2 regions of the Duganella hordei genome follow, and region 2 is predicted to be linked to the other one. Evidence: predicted binding sites of a transcription regulator. Region 2 holds the regulator's gene; the other holds the start of a gene.
What was found. The regulator LexA, encoded in region 2, represses DNA repair genes until DNA is damaged. The targets are predictions, from matches to a motif close to ACTGTATNNNNATACAGT.

Region 1: the regulator LexA is predicted to act here: its motif matches at 2,311-2,328, upstream of imuA (translesion DNA synthesis-associated protein ImuA).

Annotation. Positions count from the first base shown of each region.
Region 1 is NZ_BPWI01000038.1:79-7,845, forward strand. Features, by position in the region: gene ABWW33_RS32770 (hypothetical protein) at 572-1,612, shown strand; gene ABWW33_RS32775 (hypothetical protein) at 1,829-2,125, shown strand; gene imuA (translesion DNA synthesis-associated protein ImuA) at 2,348-3,094, shown strand; gene ABWW33_RS32785 (Y-family DNA polymerase) at 3,114-4,490, shown strand; gene ABWW33_RS32790 (error-prone DNA polymerase) at 4,498-7,641, shown strand.
Region 2 is NZ_BPWI01000027.1:19,505-27,271, forward strand. Features, by position in the region: gene ABWW33_RS31120 (cystathionine gamma-synthase family protein) at 1-90, shown strand, start outside; gene ABWW33_RS31125 (hypothetical protein) at 178-750, shown strand; gene ABWW33_RS31130 (tetratricopeptide repeat protein) at 850-1,614, shown strand; gene ABWW33_RS31135 (hypothetical protein) at 1,642-2,241, shown strand; gene lexA (transcriptional repressor LexA) at 2,275-2,913, opposite strand; gene rpsF (30S ribosomal protein S6) at 3,154-3,540, shown strand; gene priB (primosomal replication protein N) at 3,571-3,876, shown strand; gene rpsR (30S ribosomal protein S18) at 3,892-4,182, shown strand; gene rplI (50S ribosomal protein L9) at 4,217-4,669, shown strand; gene ABWW33_RS31165 (replicative DNA helicase) at 4,791-6,176, shown strand; gene ABWW33_RS31170 (DUF47 domain-containing protein) at 6,234-6,860, shown strand; gene ABWW33_RS31175 (inorganic phosphate transporter) at 6,882-7,767, shown strand, end outside.

The DNA of each region.
Region 1 (7,767 bases), on a different contig from region 2:
AGGCAGTCCAGACGGCGCTGAGAAGACGCTTACAACTATCCTGATTCAAAGTGCTGATCAATACGACCGGCGTGCCCCAATAATGAATTGCTGGTTCAATGACTTTGTGCATAAGCATTTTTCTGACTCCGGAGGTTTCAATGCCATCTAGAGTGCAGTTATTTCAACTTCCCGACCATCCGTTACTTGCTTTTGCATTCGACATCGTTTCAAGCACGCCGCGCACGAGCGCGGGAATCGGCACTGAACGGTTGCTGCTGCGCTCAACGTAGATATGGACGAAGTGGCCGGCCGCTGCAGGAAGTTCGTCGTCGTTGCGGTACAGTGCCACTTCTTAGCGCACACTGGCGTAGCCCAGCTTGGAGACGCGGATGCCGGCGTGGGGCGTGTTCGGAAACGAGATCGAGGCAATTCAAAACCGCTTTTGTCCGTCACGTTGCGAGCTTGAATCAATAAGCTGATCGTGCGCTTGAGGGTCGCACGTTCAGCTTCCTGTGATTTCGAACAAGGTTCTATGTTAGTTCGATATCTATTGATAGAATGTAAATTTTCTTACTGGCAATAGATAAACATGAAAAAGACGGCATGGCATCTCGATGCGGCTGCAAGCTGGATTTTCGCCTTTGTACTTGTTGCGTCTGCGTTACCGGTTCGCGCAACTGAACTGAAGTGGTTCTATGTGCGTATGGACAAATCTGCGGCGTTAGCGGAACTGTGCGTTGCACTACCGAGCGATGTAAGTCCTGAGGCATCGTTGGCGCAAAATGTCCAAGGCGGTGTCAAGCTCGACTTTACGGACAAGACAGATGAGGGGGAGATAAAAGTCTTCTCTTCGAAGTCTGGCTACAATTATGCTTTTGCGACGACCCCGAAAGCATGCGCGACTTTTCGGCAGAATATGATGGCCGCTGCGGAGCAGCGCAAGCTTTCACCATTGTGGCTTGTAGCAGATGGTGCGAGGAATGCCTGCCGTCCTCTAACAGAATTTTTCCCGCCAGTTGGCAATATCCCTGGAGCTGCGATTCCGACTGCAGCTCAACAGGCCGCGCGGATGGCCGACATGCAGCCAGAACTTAAGTTTTTATCGCCCAGGTTTGCGAGCCTGACAGTAACGCTTCCGAACCAGAATAAGAAGACTTTCAGCATCTTTTCAAAAAAATCGGAGTGCGCAGAGTACTTGGTCGGCCTGCATAAGGTCCTTCAGGATCAGTCCCGAAATACTGGAAAATCTGCCCAGGTCGAAGGTTCACGTTTCGGAATGTACAGTGGCGAAACGAGAAACCTGAAAGTCGGGGTCGAAACACAACCGCAAGGAACGGCCCTGGTCGTAGTCAACAAAGCAAGCAACGACTTCACGTTCGAGCCTACCACCATCGTCCTGGAAGCCGGGCCCAAGAAAGTTTCCCCCTGTACCGCCTATCTTTTGAGTTTGCAGGGAATCGGCGTGGCCACGGTCGTCGCGGTTACGGCAAAGTCGACTGAGGGATATATGCTTGGCTCGTGCCCGAGCCATGATAATAACGGGAAGATGGGTGATCGACTGGTGATCAACCGCCCAATCACAGCAGTCGTCATCGGTGGGGTGAGAGTGAAAATGGGTAGGGATAATTGAGTGGTGGCCGTCCTTGCCTTGGCACCGCCAGTTCCGGCGGCTGGCTGTACGCTCTTTGCTGGACCGCACCGACCGGCCGAGCGTGTTGTTCGAGCGCACTAACGTGGCTCCGTGACACACAAGGTGCTGCTGCCAGGCTGTACGACGCTTGAAAGGTACGTCACGCGCCTGCGCAGCCGCGTCGAGGAGCGCTTGTGGCGCACGCTCGGAGTTGGAATGAGCCTGGATCAGCAAACGCGCCTGGAAGGCCTCTTAGTATCTTCTGGTGGCAGTCGGAATTCCCAGCTTGATCGCCTTCGCACCGGACCGGTGGTGGCCAGCAGCCGATCAATGAGCCTGGCGCTGATGCGGCAACAAGCCGTTCGCGAGCTTGGCATCCGGTTGCCGGCCGCTACGGGCATCCCGGCCACGCGGGATGCGATCCCCGTGGTGGACGTGCGGCGGCTTAATCATGGATTTTCCTTGATCCGGTTTTCCGTTCCACTGCACCTCAGACCTCAGGTGCATGAATAAAAGCAAGCCCCCCCACGAACGCCCTTTTATCCCCTCAGGCTGCTGTACGTCCGGCGCCGCCACAGAAACGCCACACCGTTTCCGCACCTCCCCATTGGGGGCGTGGACAGGTCCGCAACGCGGCGCCTGCCTATTTCTGCACGGAAGCAAAAAGCACTTGCGCAAAGCCCCGGGGCATGGATTATACTGTACATCCATACAGTTTAAACTATTAACAAAATCATGCTCTGCCAAGCGCTGCAACAGCAACCAGCCGACTTCAACGCCAGTCCGCCGTCGGCGTGGCCTGATGTCTGGCGGGCCAGCGAACTGGCGGTATCGCGCGTGCCGGGACACCCAACCGGTCATGCCATGCTGGATCATGAATTGCCCAATGGAGGGTGGCCGCGCTCCACGCTGGTCGAACTGCTGTTGCAGCAATCCGGCATCGGTGAGCTGCAGCTGCTCAAGCCGATTCTGTGCAAGCTGTCGGAGGGCCAGCGGATCGCCCTGGTCCAGCCGCCCTACCTTCCGCAAGCCAAGGCGTTCAGGAAACTGGGCATCGACACCAGCCGACTGCTGTGGGTACGCGCGTCGGGTTCCGGCGACGCGTTGTGGACCGCCGAACAGATACTCAAAAACGGCAGCTGCGGCGCGGTCGTGTTGTGGCAGACCAACGTGCGTCCGGAATCTCTGCGGCGGCTCAATCTCGCGGCGCAGTCCGCGGACACCTGGTTCTGGCTGATGCGCCCGATGGCCTGCGCCGGCGAAGCATCGCCGGCACCGCTTCGGCTCGGATTGCGGCCGGCGGTGGGTGGGGTCGCAATTGAAGTGCTCAAGCGCCGCGGCCCCGCCTCCGACGAAACCCTGTTCGTACCATTACCCGACATGCCCGCCGGCCGTCACCCTCTGCATCATGAAAACGCCCCTGCTGTTAAGTTTGTACCTGCCGTTGTTACCGCTCGAAACGCTGCGCCCGTCCTGGTCTGAAGCGGGTGCTTACGCGGTTATGGACGGCGGACAGGTCCTGATCGCGTCGCCATCGGCGCGACGCGAAGGCGTGCAGCCGGGCATGCGCAGTAGCGGCGTCGCCACCATCGCCCCCGACACCGCCATGCTGGAGCGCGATGTGGCCAAGGAGGCGCGCGCGCTCGACGCGATCGCGCTGGCCCTGCTGCAGTTTACGCCGGAGGTGGCGTTCGACGCCGACTTCAGCATGACGCTCGATGTCGGTGCCAGCCTGCGCCTGTTCGGCGGCCCACTGGCGCTGTGCCGCTTGGTTGGTCACAGCGTCCAGCGGCTGGGGTTTACACCGGTGTTGGGCGCCGCGCCAACGGCCCACGGTGCCTGGCTGCTGGCGCATGCACCGCATGAGCGCAAGCGACCGCCGCACCGCCGCTGTCTGCGGCTGCGCACCCTCGCCTCGCGCCTCGACCAACTGGCGTGCACGTTGGAGCCTGCCGCACAGCCGTTCACGGTCTGGCTCGACGGCATCGGCGCCAAACAGTTGGGCGCCCTGCGGCGCCTGCCGCGCGCAGGCCTGCTGCGCCGCACCGGCAAGCTGCTGCTGGCGGCACTCGACCAGGCCTACGGCGACCAGCAGGAAATGCACCACTGGATCGCCATCCCCGACGCCTTCTCGGCCCATGTCGAAACCTTCGACCGCATCGAGCACGCCGAGGCGCTGCTGGTGGGCGCGACCGCGCTGATCCTGCAGATGACGGGCTGGCTGACGGCGCGCCAGCTGGCCGTGCTGACCTTTACCCTGTTGCTGGAACATGAGCGTGGGCGCGCGGCCATTGCCCCGACGCCGCTGGAAATTGCGTTGGCCGAACCCGCGTGGAAGGAGCAGCACCTGCTGCGGCTGTTGAAAGAGCGACTGGCCAAGATGGAACTGGCGGCGCCGGTGATCGGCCTGACTTTGCGGGCCGATCAGCTGCAGCCGATGCTGCCTCCGACCGACCAGCTGTTCCCCGAGCCCGGCGGTTCGCCCACCGACTTCAAGCGCCTGCTCGAGCTGCTGTCCGCCAGGCTGGGACCGGAGAACGTGATGACCCCGGCCTTTACGCCGGACCATCGTCCGGAACAGTGCAACGGCTGGCAGCCGGCGACGCAGGCGAGGAAGGGGCTGCAGGAAGAGGACGAGCTGCTGGACCGCCCCTGCTGGGTGCTGCCGAAGCCGATCGCGCTGATCATGCGCGAGGAGCGGCCGTTTTACGGCAGCCCCCTACGGCTGATACGCGGTCCCGAGCGCCTGGAGGCAGGATGGTGGGACAACCAGACGGTGGTGCGCGACTACTACGTCGCGCAGGGAACGGACGCCACCTGTTACTGGATCTATCGCACCCGCGATGCGCGCTGGTACCTGCACGGCCTGTTCGGCTGACACGTTCATGGCCACTCCTTCCATCCTGCCGGCCTACGCGGAACTGCAGTGCGTCAGCCACTACACCTTCCTGCACGGCTCCTCTGCGCCCGAACAGCTGGTCGAGCGGGCCGCCGGCCTGGGCTACCATGCGCTGGCGATCGCAGACGAGTGCACGATGGCCGGTGTCGTCAAGGCGCATCAGGCGGCCAAGGAGGCTGCCCTGAAGCTGGTGATCGGCAGCCAGATGTGGGTGACGCCGGAGGACGGCAGCCCGCCGTTCAAGTTGCTGGTGCTGGCCGTGAACAGGAACGGCTACGGCAACCTGTGCGAGCTGATCACCGTCGGCCGCCGGCGCGCGGAGAAAGGCAGCTACCTGATACGTCCGCGCGACATCGCCGCCCCGCCGCCGGACCTGGCAGAGCTGCGTGGCATGCCGGACTGCCAGCTAGTGCTGCTGCCCCGCTACGGAGAGGATGCCTCCGTGCTGGAACGCCATGCCGCGTGGCTGCTGCAGAACGCGCCCGGACGCGCGCGCATCGCCCTCACCTTGCATCTGCGCTCGCGCGACGAGGAACACCGGCAAACGGTGCTGGCGATCGCCGCGCAGCTGGCGCTGCCGGTGGTGGCCACCGGCGACGTCGTCATGCATGTGCGCTCGGCCAAACCGCTGCAGGATACGATGACCGCGATCCGCCATGGCGTGCCAGTGGCGCGCTGCGGCTACCGGCTCGCCTCCAACGCGGAGCAGCACCTCCGTTCGCGCGTGCGTCTGGGCAACCTGTATGCGCGCGAGATGCTCGACGAGACGATACGCTTGGCCGACCTGTGCAGGTTCTCGCTCGACGAGCTGCGCTACGAGTATCCGGTCGAGATCGTGCCGGAGGGACACACGCCCACCAGCTACCTGCGCGAGCAGGCCTACATCGGCGCCCACTGGCGCTACCCTCACGGCATTCCCGACACCGTGCAGGATCTGCTGGAACGCGAGCTACAGCTGATCGCCGAACTGGCCTACGAAAACTACTTCCTCACCGTGTACGACATCGTCCGTTTCGCGCGCGCGAACAGGATCCTGTGCCAGGGACGCGGATCCGCCGCCAACAGCGCCGTCTGTTTTTGCCTGGGCGTGACGGAAGTCGATCCGGCGCGCGGCACGCTCTTGTTCGAGAGGTTTATTTCGAAGGAGCGCAACGAGCCACCCGACATCGACGTGGACTTCGAACATCAGCGGCGCGAGGAAGTCATCCAGTACATCTACAACAAGTATGGACGTACCCGAGCGGCGCTGACGGCGGTGGTCACCAGCTACCAGCCAAAGAGCGTGCTGCGCGACGTCGGCACCGCGCTGGGCGTCGATCTCTCAATTGTCGATAAGGTGGCCAAGGCGGCGCACGGCTGGGGCGGACGCACGGAACTGGCCGAACGGATGGTCAGCTGCGGTTTCGATCCGGAATCGGACATCGCCCACAAGTGGGCCTATCTGGCCGAGCGCATGATGCGCTTCCCACGCCACATGTCCCAGCACCCCGGCGGCTTCGTCATCGCCCGCACCAAGCTGTCGCGCCTGGTGCCGGTGGAAAATGCCAGCATGGAGGACCGCACCATCATCCAGTGGGACAAGGACGACCTGGACGCTGTTGGCCTGCTGAAGATCGATATCCTGGCGCTGGGCATGCTCAGCGCGATGCGCCGCGCGCTGGACCTGATCTCGGAGCTGCGCGGCGAGCGCTTCGAACTGCAGGACATCCCGCACGAGGATCCGGCCACCTACGACATGATCTGCCAGGCCGACACGGTGGGTGTGTTCCAGATCGAGAGCCGCGGCCAGATGTCGATGCTGCCGCGCTTGCGGCCTCGCACCTTCTACGATCTGGTGATCGAGGTGGCCATCATCCGTCCCGGCCCGATCCAGGGCGGCATGATCCATCCCTATCTGCGCCGGCGCGCCGGCACCGATCCGGTGACCTATCCCAGCAAGGCGATCGAGGGCGTGCTGTCGCGTACCCTGGGCATCCCCATCTTCCAGGAACAGGTGATGCAGATCGCCATGGTTGCGGCGGGCTTCACCGCCGGCGAGGCCGACCAGCTGCGCCGGGCGATGGCGGCCTGGAAGCGCAAGGGCGGCCTGGAAAAGTTCGAGGACAAGCTGATGGCCGGCATGGCCGAGCGCGGCTACACGCCGGAGTTCGCAGCCTCCATCGCAGGCCAGATCCGCGGCTTCAGCGAGTACGGTTTCCCGGAGTCCCACGCGGCCAGCTTTGCGCTGCTGGCCTACACCTCCAGCTGGCTCAAATGCCACGAACCGGCGGCCTTCCTGTGCGCGCTGCTCAACAGCCAGCCGATGGGGTTTTACAGCCCGTCGCAGCTGGTCCAGGACGCCAAGCGACACGGCGTCGAGGTGCGGCCGGTCGACATCCACATCAGCCACTGGGAAGCCATGCTGGAGCCATCAGATCGGCCACAGCACGCCGTTCGCCTGGGGCTGAACACCATCACGGGTATGGAGCGCGAAGCCGCCTGGCGCATCGAAGAGGCACGCGCGGTCGAGCCGTTCACGAGCCTGCACGACCTGGGCCTGCGCGCGGATCTGGACGCCGCGCAGCTCAAGCTGCTGGCCAGCGCCAACGCTCTTGCATCGATCAGCGGCAACCGCCGGGAAGCGATGTGGAGCGCGGCCGGCAGCACGCCGGACAAGGGACTGCTGCGGGAAGCGCATGTGGCCGAGGAGGCGCTGCAGCTGGAGGCGCCTTCTGAGGCGGAGGAATTGGTGGCCGACTACCGTCATCTCGGACTGACGTTGGGCCGTCACCCGCTCGCGCTGCTGCGCAAGCGCCTGCATGCGATGCGCTTCATGCCGTCCGAAGTGCTCAACCACTACAGCGATGGCCAGCTGGCGCGGGGCTGCGGCCTGGTGACGGTGCGCCAGCGCCCGGGCACTGCAAAGGGCGTCGTCTTCATCACCATGGAAGACGAGACAGGCAACGTCAACGTCATCGTCTGGCCCAAGCTCGTCGAGCAGCAACGTAAAGAAGTCATGGGCTCGCGCCTGTTGGGCGTGTACGGGCAATGGCAGATGGCAAACAACGTGCGCCACCTGGTCGCCAAGCGCCTAGTCGACCTGACGCACCTGCTTGGGGAACTCGAAACACGCAGCCGTAATTTCCACTAACACTGCCCAACGCCTACGCTTACAGAGGCACATTGATAGGGGTGATTCACACTCAAGCAAACGTTGAGCGCTTAGTGGATGCCGGTTACCGGCACCGAACCGCCTGTGGACTCGCCTGAATAGCAG
Region 2 (7,767 bases):
ATCGCCGAATCGCTGATACGGGTGTCGGTCGGCATCGAAGACGCCGACGATCTGCTGGACGACTTCGCCTGCGCGCTGGAAGGCTGCTGATACAAAACTGCACATTTGAATATTTGTGCGCAGTTATCTTTTTCTATACACTTGGCTTTAATATATTTAAAGCCAAGGGGCGGAACAATGAAAACTGCTTTGGTGTTTGCGTTAACGCTGGCCGCGGCCGGCGCAGTCCAGGCCGAAGACCTGCAGAGTGACCAGCACAGGGCCCGCCAGTCCGACATCGACTACTACACCCAGCGCTACGACGGCGCCGATGTCGCGCTGGCCAGGTTCAACTGCGTCAAGCCCGACATTCCCACCCGCTCCGAAACCAAGCAGGACATCAAGGCCGTCGGCGCCGGCATCGACGCCTGGATGGCTTGCTACAACGGTTTCGTCAAAAAACTGCACGACGTGCTTCCTGTCGGCAAAGCCATTCCGGACGACCTGGTCGACCTGATGACGGACGACGAGTTGAAGCAGGCACTGTCCCGGCTGGATCACGCCTACGCCGCCGTCTACGCCGAAGGCAAGCAGCGCGCCGACCAGATCATGGCCGCCCGCGAAGCCTGGCAAACCAAGACCAACGAATTCGTCGCCACCGAGAACGCCCGCACGCAGCAGGTCGCCCTGGTGCAGCAGACCGAGGCCCGCAACGGCGCCTCGACCGCGCGCGCGTCGGGTCCGGTGCCCACGCTGGCGGTCAAGCACTGAATTGTTTTGCCAAATCCTTAAGTTTGGTTATACACTTGGTTTTTCAGACTATAACTAAAAAGGTGTGACATGAAAGCTTCGTCGATAATCGGGTTGTGCATGGTATTGGTCAGCGGCAGCGTGCTGGCGGATGAGCTGGCCGATGCCGACAAGTTGATGGCCGCCAAGGACTACACCCGCGCGCTGCCGATCTACGCCAAGCTGGCCGCCGGCGGCAACGCCGTCGCGCAATTCCACCTGGGCGAACTGTACTGGTACGGCGAAGGCACGGCGGTGGACATGGCCAAGGGCGACGAGCTGTTCAAGAAGGCCGCCGACGCTGGCGTGGCCGACGCCAAGGCGGCCTTGCAGATGACGCCGCAGCGCCAGGCCAAGCTGAGCCAGATCGACTACTACGCCAACAAGTACGACGGCTCGGATATTACGCTGAGCAAGTTCAACTGCGTCAAGCCGGACATTCCAGCGATGTCCACCAATGTCAGGGACATCAAGGCGGTCGGCGTCAACGTCGACGCCTGGCTGGCCTGCTACAACGGTTTCGTCAAGAACCTGAACAGCCTGCTGCCAGCCGGCAAGGCAATCCCGGCCGACCTGCCCAACCTGATGACGGATGCCGAATTTGCCCAGTCCATCGCGCGCATGGACCAGGCCTACGCGGCCGCCGGCGCCGATGCGAAGAAGCAGGCCGACAGCGTGAACCTGGCGCAGGCAGCCTGGGAAGCCAAGACCACCGAGTACGTCAAGACCGCCAGCGCCCGCAGCCAGAACGCGCTGACCCAGCGCCAGGCGGAAACCGACCAGCAGCAGAACTGGGACCAGAACATGCGGGTCGGCAGTTCTATCATGGGCAAGAGCACCAAATAACTACGATGTGATAACCGGGAGTAAACGATGAGAGTTGCAATAATTGCTGGTCTGATGATCGTGATGGGCACGCAGGCTTGGGCTGCGGGGACGACCGATGTGGACCAGATCGTGGCCAAGCGCCGCGCGCACCAGGCGGACATCGACTATTACACCAGCCGCTACGACGGTGCCGACCTGGCCGCCAAGGCCAACTGCGCCGAGCCGGTGATGCCGTCCCATTCCGCTTCCCGCGACGGCGTCAAGCAGGTGCGTAACAATATCGCTGAATGGAGCGAGTGCTACAACCAGTTCATCGGCAGCTATAACGCCTTGTTGCCGGCCGGCAAAGCCATTCCGGCCGACGTGGCGGCGGTGATGACCGATGCCGAGCGCAAGGTCGCGGCCACGCGCATGGATATGGCCTATACCGAGATCGCCATGGAGATGCAGCGCAAGGCGCAGGCGCTGGACGTCAAGGCGGAGTTGTGGGCGCAGGCCACCTCGGAATTCCTGAAGGACCCGAGCTACGTCAAGCACTTCAAACAGAACTACTATTCGGTCAACAACAGCGACAACGGCATGGCTTCCTATGTTGTCGGCAGCGCCATGCCTGGCCAGCGTCCGACCGCAGACAACCGCCGCTAAGACCATAGCGGCGTCCGGGCAGCTGGCGCGAACTTAGTGCCAGCTGCGCATCAGGCCGACCGCCAGGCCTTCCAGCGCGAACTCGTCCGCTTCCGGATCGACCTTGATGATCTTGAAGTCCGGATTCTCCGGCAACAATTCCACCGTGGATCCCGTCTTCCGGTAGCGCTTGACCGTGACGTCGTTGCCGATGCGGGCCACGACGATCTGGCCGTTCTTGGCGCTGTCCACCTTCTTCACCGCAAGTAAATCGCCATCCATGATGCCGGCGTCGCGCATCGATTCGCCGCGCACCTTGAGCAGGTAGTCCGGCTTGGACGAGAACATCGCCGGATCAACGCTGTAGCTGGTTTCCAGGTTTTCCTGCGCCAGGATGGGCGAGCCGGCGGCCACGCGGCCGATCAGCGGCAGCGACATCATCAGCGACGGCGGCACCTTCGGCATCGCCGGCTCGGCATGCACGCCCAGCAGGCGGATACCGCGCGAGGTGCCGGCGGCGATCTCGATCGCGCCCTTGCGCGCCAGCGCCTGCAGGTGCTCCTCGGCCGCGTTGGCGGATTTGAAGCCCAGTTCATTGGCGATCTCGGCACGGGTCGGCGGGAAGCCGGTGTTTTCGATGGCATCCTTGATCAGATTGAGAATTTGTTCCTGTCGTGCGGTGAGCTTGATCATAGAGTCCGTTGGGCCTGTGTATATAGACAGTCTGTATTTTTGTACAGTGTGAGAGGAAATGCAAGAGGATTTGTTGCTTTGGGCGAAATAAATTCATGCGGCCTCATAGGGCGGGGAATTTCGGCGGCGGGCCGGGGCTGGTTTTTTGGCCCAAAAGCTGATATAGTCGCGGGCTTACCTCTTCCCACACCTGTCTTGACGCCAGGGTGGGCTATATTCACAGTCCTTAAGGGAGTTTGCATGCGTCACTATGAAATAGTATTTATCGTCCACCCGGACCAGAGCGAGCAAGTGCCCGCCATGATCGAGCGTTACAAAACCACCGTAACGACCCGCGGCGGCGCCGTGCACCGTGTTGAAGATTGGGGCCGTCGTCAGATGGCTTACTCGATCCAGAAACTGGCTAAAGCACACTACATCTGCCTGAACATCGAATGCGACAACGAGACCCTGGTCGAGCTGGAAACCGCCTTCAAATTCAATGATGCCGTGCTGCGTCACCTGACCGTCAAGATGAAGAAAGCGGAAACCGCTCCTTCGCCGATGATGAAGTCGGTACAACGTGAAGATGCAGCGAAATCGCATCGCACCGAAGCTCCAGCAGCCGCTGCTGCTCCTGCGGCCTAATTGTTTCAGAACCGGGCTGAATCAGCTCCAGTGAATGTAAGCCAATTCATCGCCTTGATCGCCGAACGGGACGCCTTGCGCTATACCCCGGCCGGCATGCCGATCGTGAACGCTGTCCTGCAGCACCGGTCGCAGCAGATGGAGGCGGGCATTGCCCGATTGAGCGAGTTTGAAATTTCCGCGGTTGCCGCGGGCGAGATTTCAGGCCGCTTCAGTCAGGCGCCACTGGCAGGCATGTATCAGTTCACCGGTTTTCTGAACAAGAAGAATCGCAATAGCAAAAGCCTGGTGTTTCACATCATTGATTTTAGTGCTGTCCCAGACAGCTCAATTTAAATACAGGAGCCTAAAATGGCATTCGGTAAAAAGTTCGACAAAAACAAGCTCAAGCTGAAAGAAAAGCGCAAGCAACAAAACCCATTGTTCAAACGTAAGAAGTTCTGCCGCTTCACCGCAGCAAACGTTGAACAAGTTGACTACAAAGACGTCGACACCCTGAAGGACTTCGTCCAGGAAAACGGCAAAATCATGCCAGCACGTCTGACCGGTACCAAGGCGCACTACCAGCGTCAAGTTGACACCGCAATCAAGCGCGCCCGCTACCTCGCGCTGCTGCCTTACACCGATCTGCACCACGCTTAATTGCGTAGTCTAGATAAGATCCTGGAGAAGAACTATGCAAATCATTCTGTTAGAAAAAGTCGTCAACCTGGGCAACCTGGGTGAAGTCGTTAAAGTTAAAGACGGTTACGCACGTAACTTCCTGATTCCGCAAAAAATGGCTCGCCGCGCTACCGCGTCGGCCGTTGCTGAATTCGAAGTCAAGCGCGCTGAACTGGAAAAAGCTGCTGCCGCCAAACTGGCCGCCGCGCAAGCCCAAGGCGAGAAACTGAACGGCATGACCGTGAACGTTTCGCAAAAAGCTGGTGTCGACGGCCGTCTGTTCGGCTCCGTCACCAACTTCGACATCGCTGAAGCGCTGACCAAAGCTGGTTTCGCCGTTGAAAAAGCTGCCGTGCGCATGCCTACCGGTCCGCTGAAGACCGTGGGCGAGCACCCGGTGAGCGTTGCTCTGCACACCGACGTGGTGGTGGAAGTGACCGTTGCTGTCGTAGGCGAAGCTGCCTAAGATTTGAGCGGGCGGCAACGCCTGCCAAGCTTGCAACATCGAGAAAAAAGCCGGGCTAGCCCGGCTTTTTTCTCGTCATAATTTTGTAGTATGGCACAAACAAGCAGGTATAATTCGCGCCATGAACGCCCCTTCCGATCCGCAAGTAGATTCACTCCGCGTCCCGCCGCATTCCATCGAAGCAGAACAGTCCGTCATCGGCGGCCTGCTGCGCGACAATGCCGCGTTCGACCGCATCGCGGACATGATGCATCCGGAAGATTTCTACCGCTACGACCACCGCATCATCTTCGAGCAGATCGTCAAGATGATCAACGGCTCCAAGCCGGCCGACGTGATCACCGTATTTGAAACCTTGACCCAGCTGGGCAAGGCCGAGGACGTCGGCGGCCTGGCCTACCTGAACGCGATGGCGCAAAACACGCCGTCGGCCGCCAACATCCGCCGCTACGCCGAGATCGTGCGCGACCGTTCCATCCTGCGCCAGCTGATCACCGTGGCCGACGAGATTTCCGGCCAGGCGTTCAGCCCGCAGGGCAAGGAAGTCAAGCAGATGCTCGACGAGGCCGAATCGAAGATCTTCGCCATCGCCGAGCAGGGCGCCCGCGGCGCCGCCGGCTGGACCGCCGTGCAGCCGCTGCTGACCCAGGTGGTCGAGCGCATCGACGAGTTGTACTCGCGTGAAAACCAGTCCGAGATCACCGGCGTGCCGACCGGCTTCATCGACCTCGACCGTATGACCTCCGGCCTGCAGCCGGGCGACCTGGTCATCGTGGCCGGCCGTCCGTCGATGGGCAAGACCGCATTCTCCGTCAACATCGGCGAAAACGTCGCCATCGAGGCCGGCCTGCCGGTGGCGATCTTCTCGATGGAGATGGGCGGCGCCCAGCTGGCGATGCGTATGCTGGGCTCGGTCGGCCAGCTCGACCAGCACCGCCTGCGCACCGGCCGCCTGAACGACGAGGACTGGCCGCGCCTGACGCACGCCATCCAGAAGATGAACGACGCCCAGTTGTTCATCGACGAGACCCCGGCGCTGAACCCGATCGAGATGCGCGCCCGCGCGCGCCGCCTGTCGCGCCAGTGCGGCAAGCTGGGCCTGATCATCGTCGACTACCTGCAGCTGATGACCGGCTCGACCCAAGGCGACAACCGCGCCTCCGAAATCTCGGAGATCTCGCGCTCGCTCAAGGGCCTGGCCAAGGAGCTGCAGTGCCCGGTGATCGCGCTGTCGCAGCTGAACCGCTCGCTGGAGCAACGCCCCAACAAACGTCCCGTCATGTCCGACTTGCGCGAATCCGGCGCTATCGAGCAGGACGCGGACGTCATCATCTTCTTGTATCGCGACGAGGTCTACAATCCGGACTCGCCCGATAAAGGAACGGCCGAAATCATTATCGGTAAGCAGCGTAACGGCCCGATCGGCGCGGTGCGTCTGACCTGGATCGGCCAGTACACCAAGTTTGGTAACTACGTCGGTAATCTGGCGCTGTACCAAGGCGACTAATCTTTACGCCGGCCCACCAGGCCGGCGCCCGCAGCAAATTAATAAACGGAGAAAGACATGTTTGGACGCTTGATGCCCACCGAGGGCAAATTTTTTGACCTGTTCAACCAACACGCCGACCTGTGCGTCAAAGGTGCAAAAGAGATGCTGGGCCTGATGTCCAATTTCGACGACCTGGAAAACCGCGTGCACGCGATCGAGTCGATCGAAAAGCAAGCCGACAAGATCACCTACGCCACCGTCGACCTGCTGCACAAGACTTTCATCACGCCGATCGACCGCGACGACATCCACAAGCTGATCACCCGCATGGACGACATCCTCGACCTGCTGGAAGACGCCGGCCAGACCGTCTCGCTGTACGACCTGCATTCGGTCACGCCGGAAGCCAAGCGCCTGGCCGAGCTGGTGCTGGCCTGCGCCGAGAAGGTGCGCGACGCCGTGGCGCTGCTGCACAACATGGACAACTCGCGCCAGATCGTCGCCATCTGCGAAGAGATCGACCGCCTGGAGTCGGACGCCGACCACGTGATGCGCGCCGCCATGTCCAAGCTGTTCCGCGACGAACCGGACGTGCGCAACCTGATCAAGATGAAGGCCATCTACGAAATCCTGGAAACCGTGACCGACCGTTGCGAAGATGTGGCCAACATCATCGAAGGCATCATCGTCGAAAACGCATAATTACAAAGAACTGTCCAAAACATGCATACCCTACAAATCAGCATCTACGTGCTGGGCCTGTTGATTGCCCTGGCGCTGGTGTTTGACTTCATGAACGGCTTCCACGACGCCGCCAACGCGATCGCGACCGTGGTCTCGACCGGCGTGCTCAAGCCGCAGACCGCCGTGGCCATGGCCGCCGTGTTCAACTTCACCGCGATCTTCGTGGTCGGCCTGCACGTCGCCTCGACGGTGGGCAAGGGCACCATCGACCCGGGCATCGTCGACCAGTACGTGATCTTCGGCGCGCTGGTCGGCGCCATCGCGTGGAACCTGTTCACCTGGTACTACGGCATTCCGTCGTCGTCGTCGCACGCGCTGATCGGCGGCCTGGTGGGCGCGGCGGTGGCCAAGTCCGGCACCAGCGCGCTGGTCGGCGGCGGCCTGCTGAAGACGGTGCAATGGATCATCCTGTCGCCGCTGATGGGCTTTGTGTTCGGCTCCATCATCATGCTGATCGTGTCGTGGATCTTCGTGCGCTCGACGCCGCGCCGCGTCGACAAATGGTTCCGCCGGCTGCAGCTGGTGTCGGCCGCGTCGTACAGCCTCGGCCACGGCGGCAACGACGCCCAGAAAACCATCGGCATCATCTGGATGCTGCTGATCGCGGTGGGCCAGGTGCCGGCCGGCGAAGCGGCGCCGCCGCTGTGGGTGGTGGTGTCGTGCTACACGGCGATCTCGTTCGGCACGCTGTTCGGCGGCTGGCGCATCGTCAAGACCATGGGCCAGAAGATCACCAAGCTCAAACCGGTAGGCGGCTTCTGCGCCGAGACCGGCGGCGCGCTGACCCTGCTGATCGCCTCGCACTTCGGCGTCCCGGTCTCGACCACGCACACCATCACCGGCGCCATCGTCGGCGTCGGCTCGT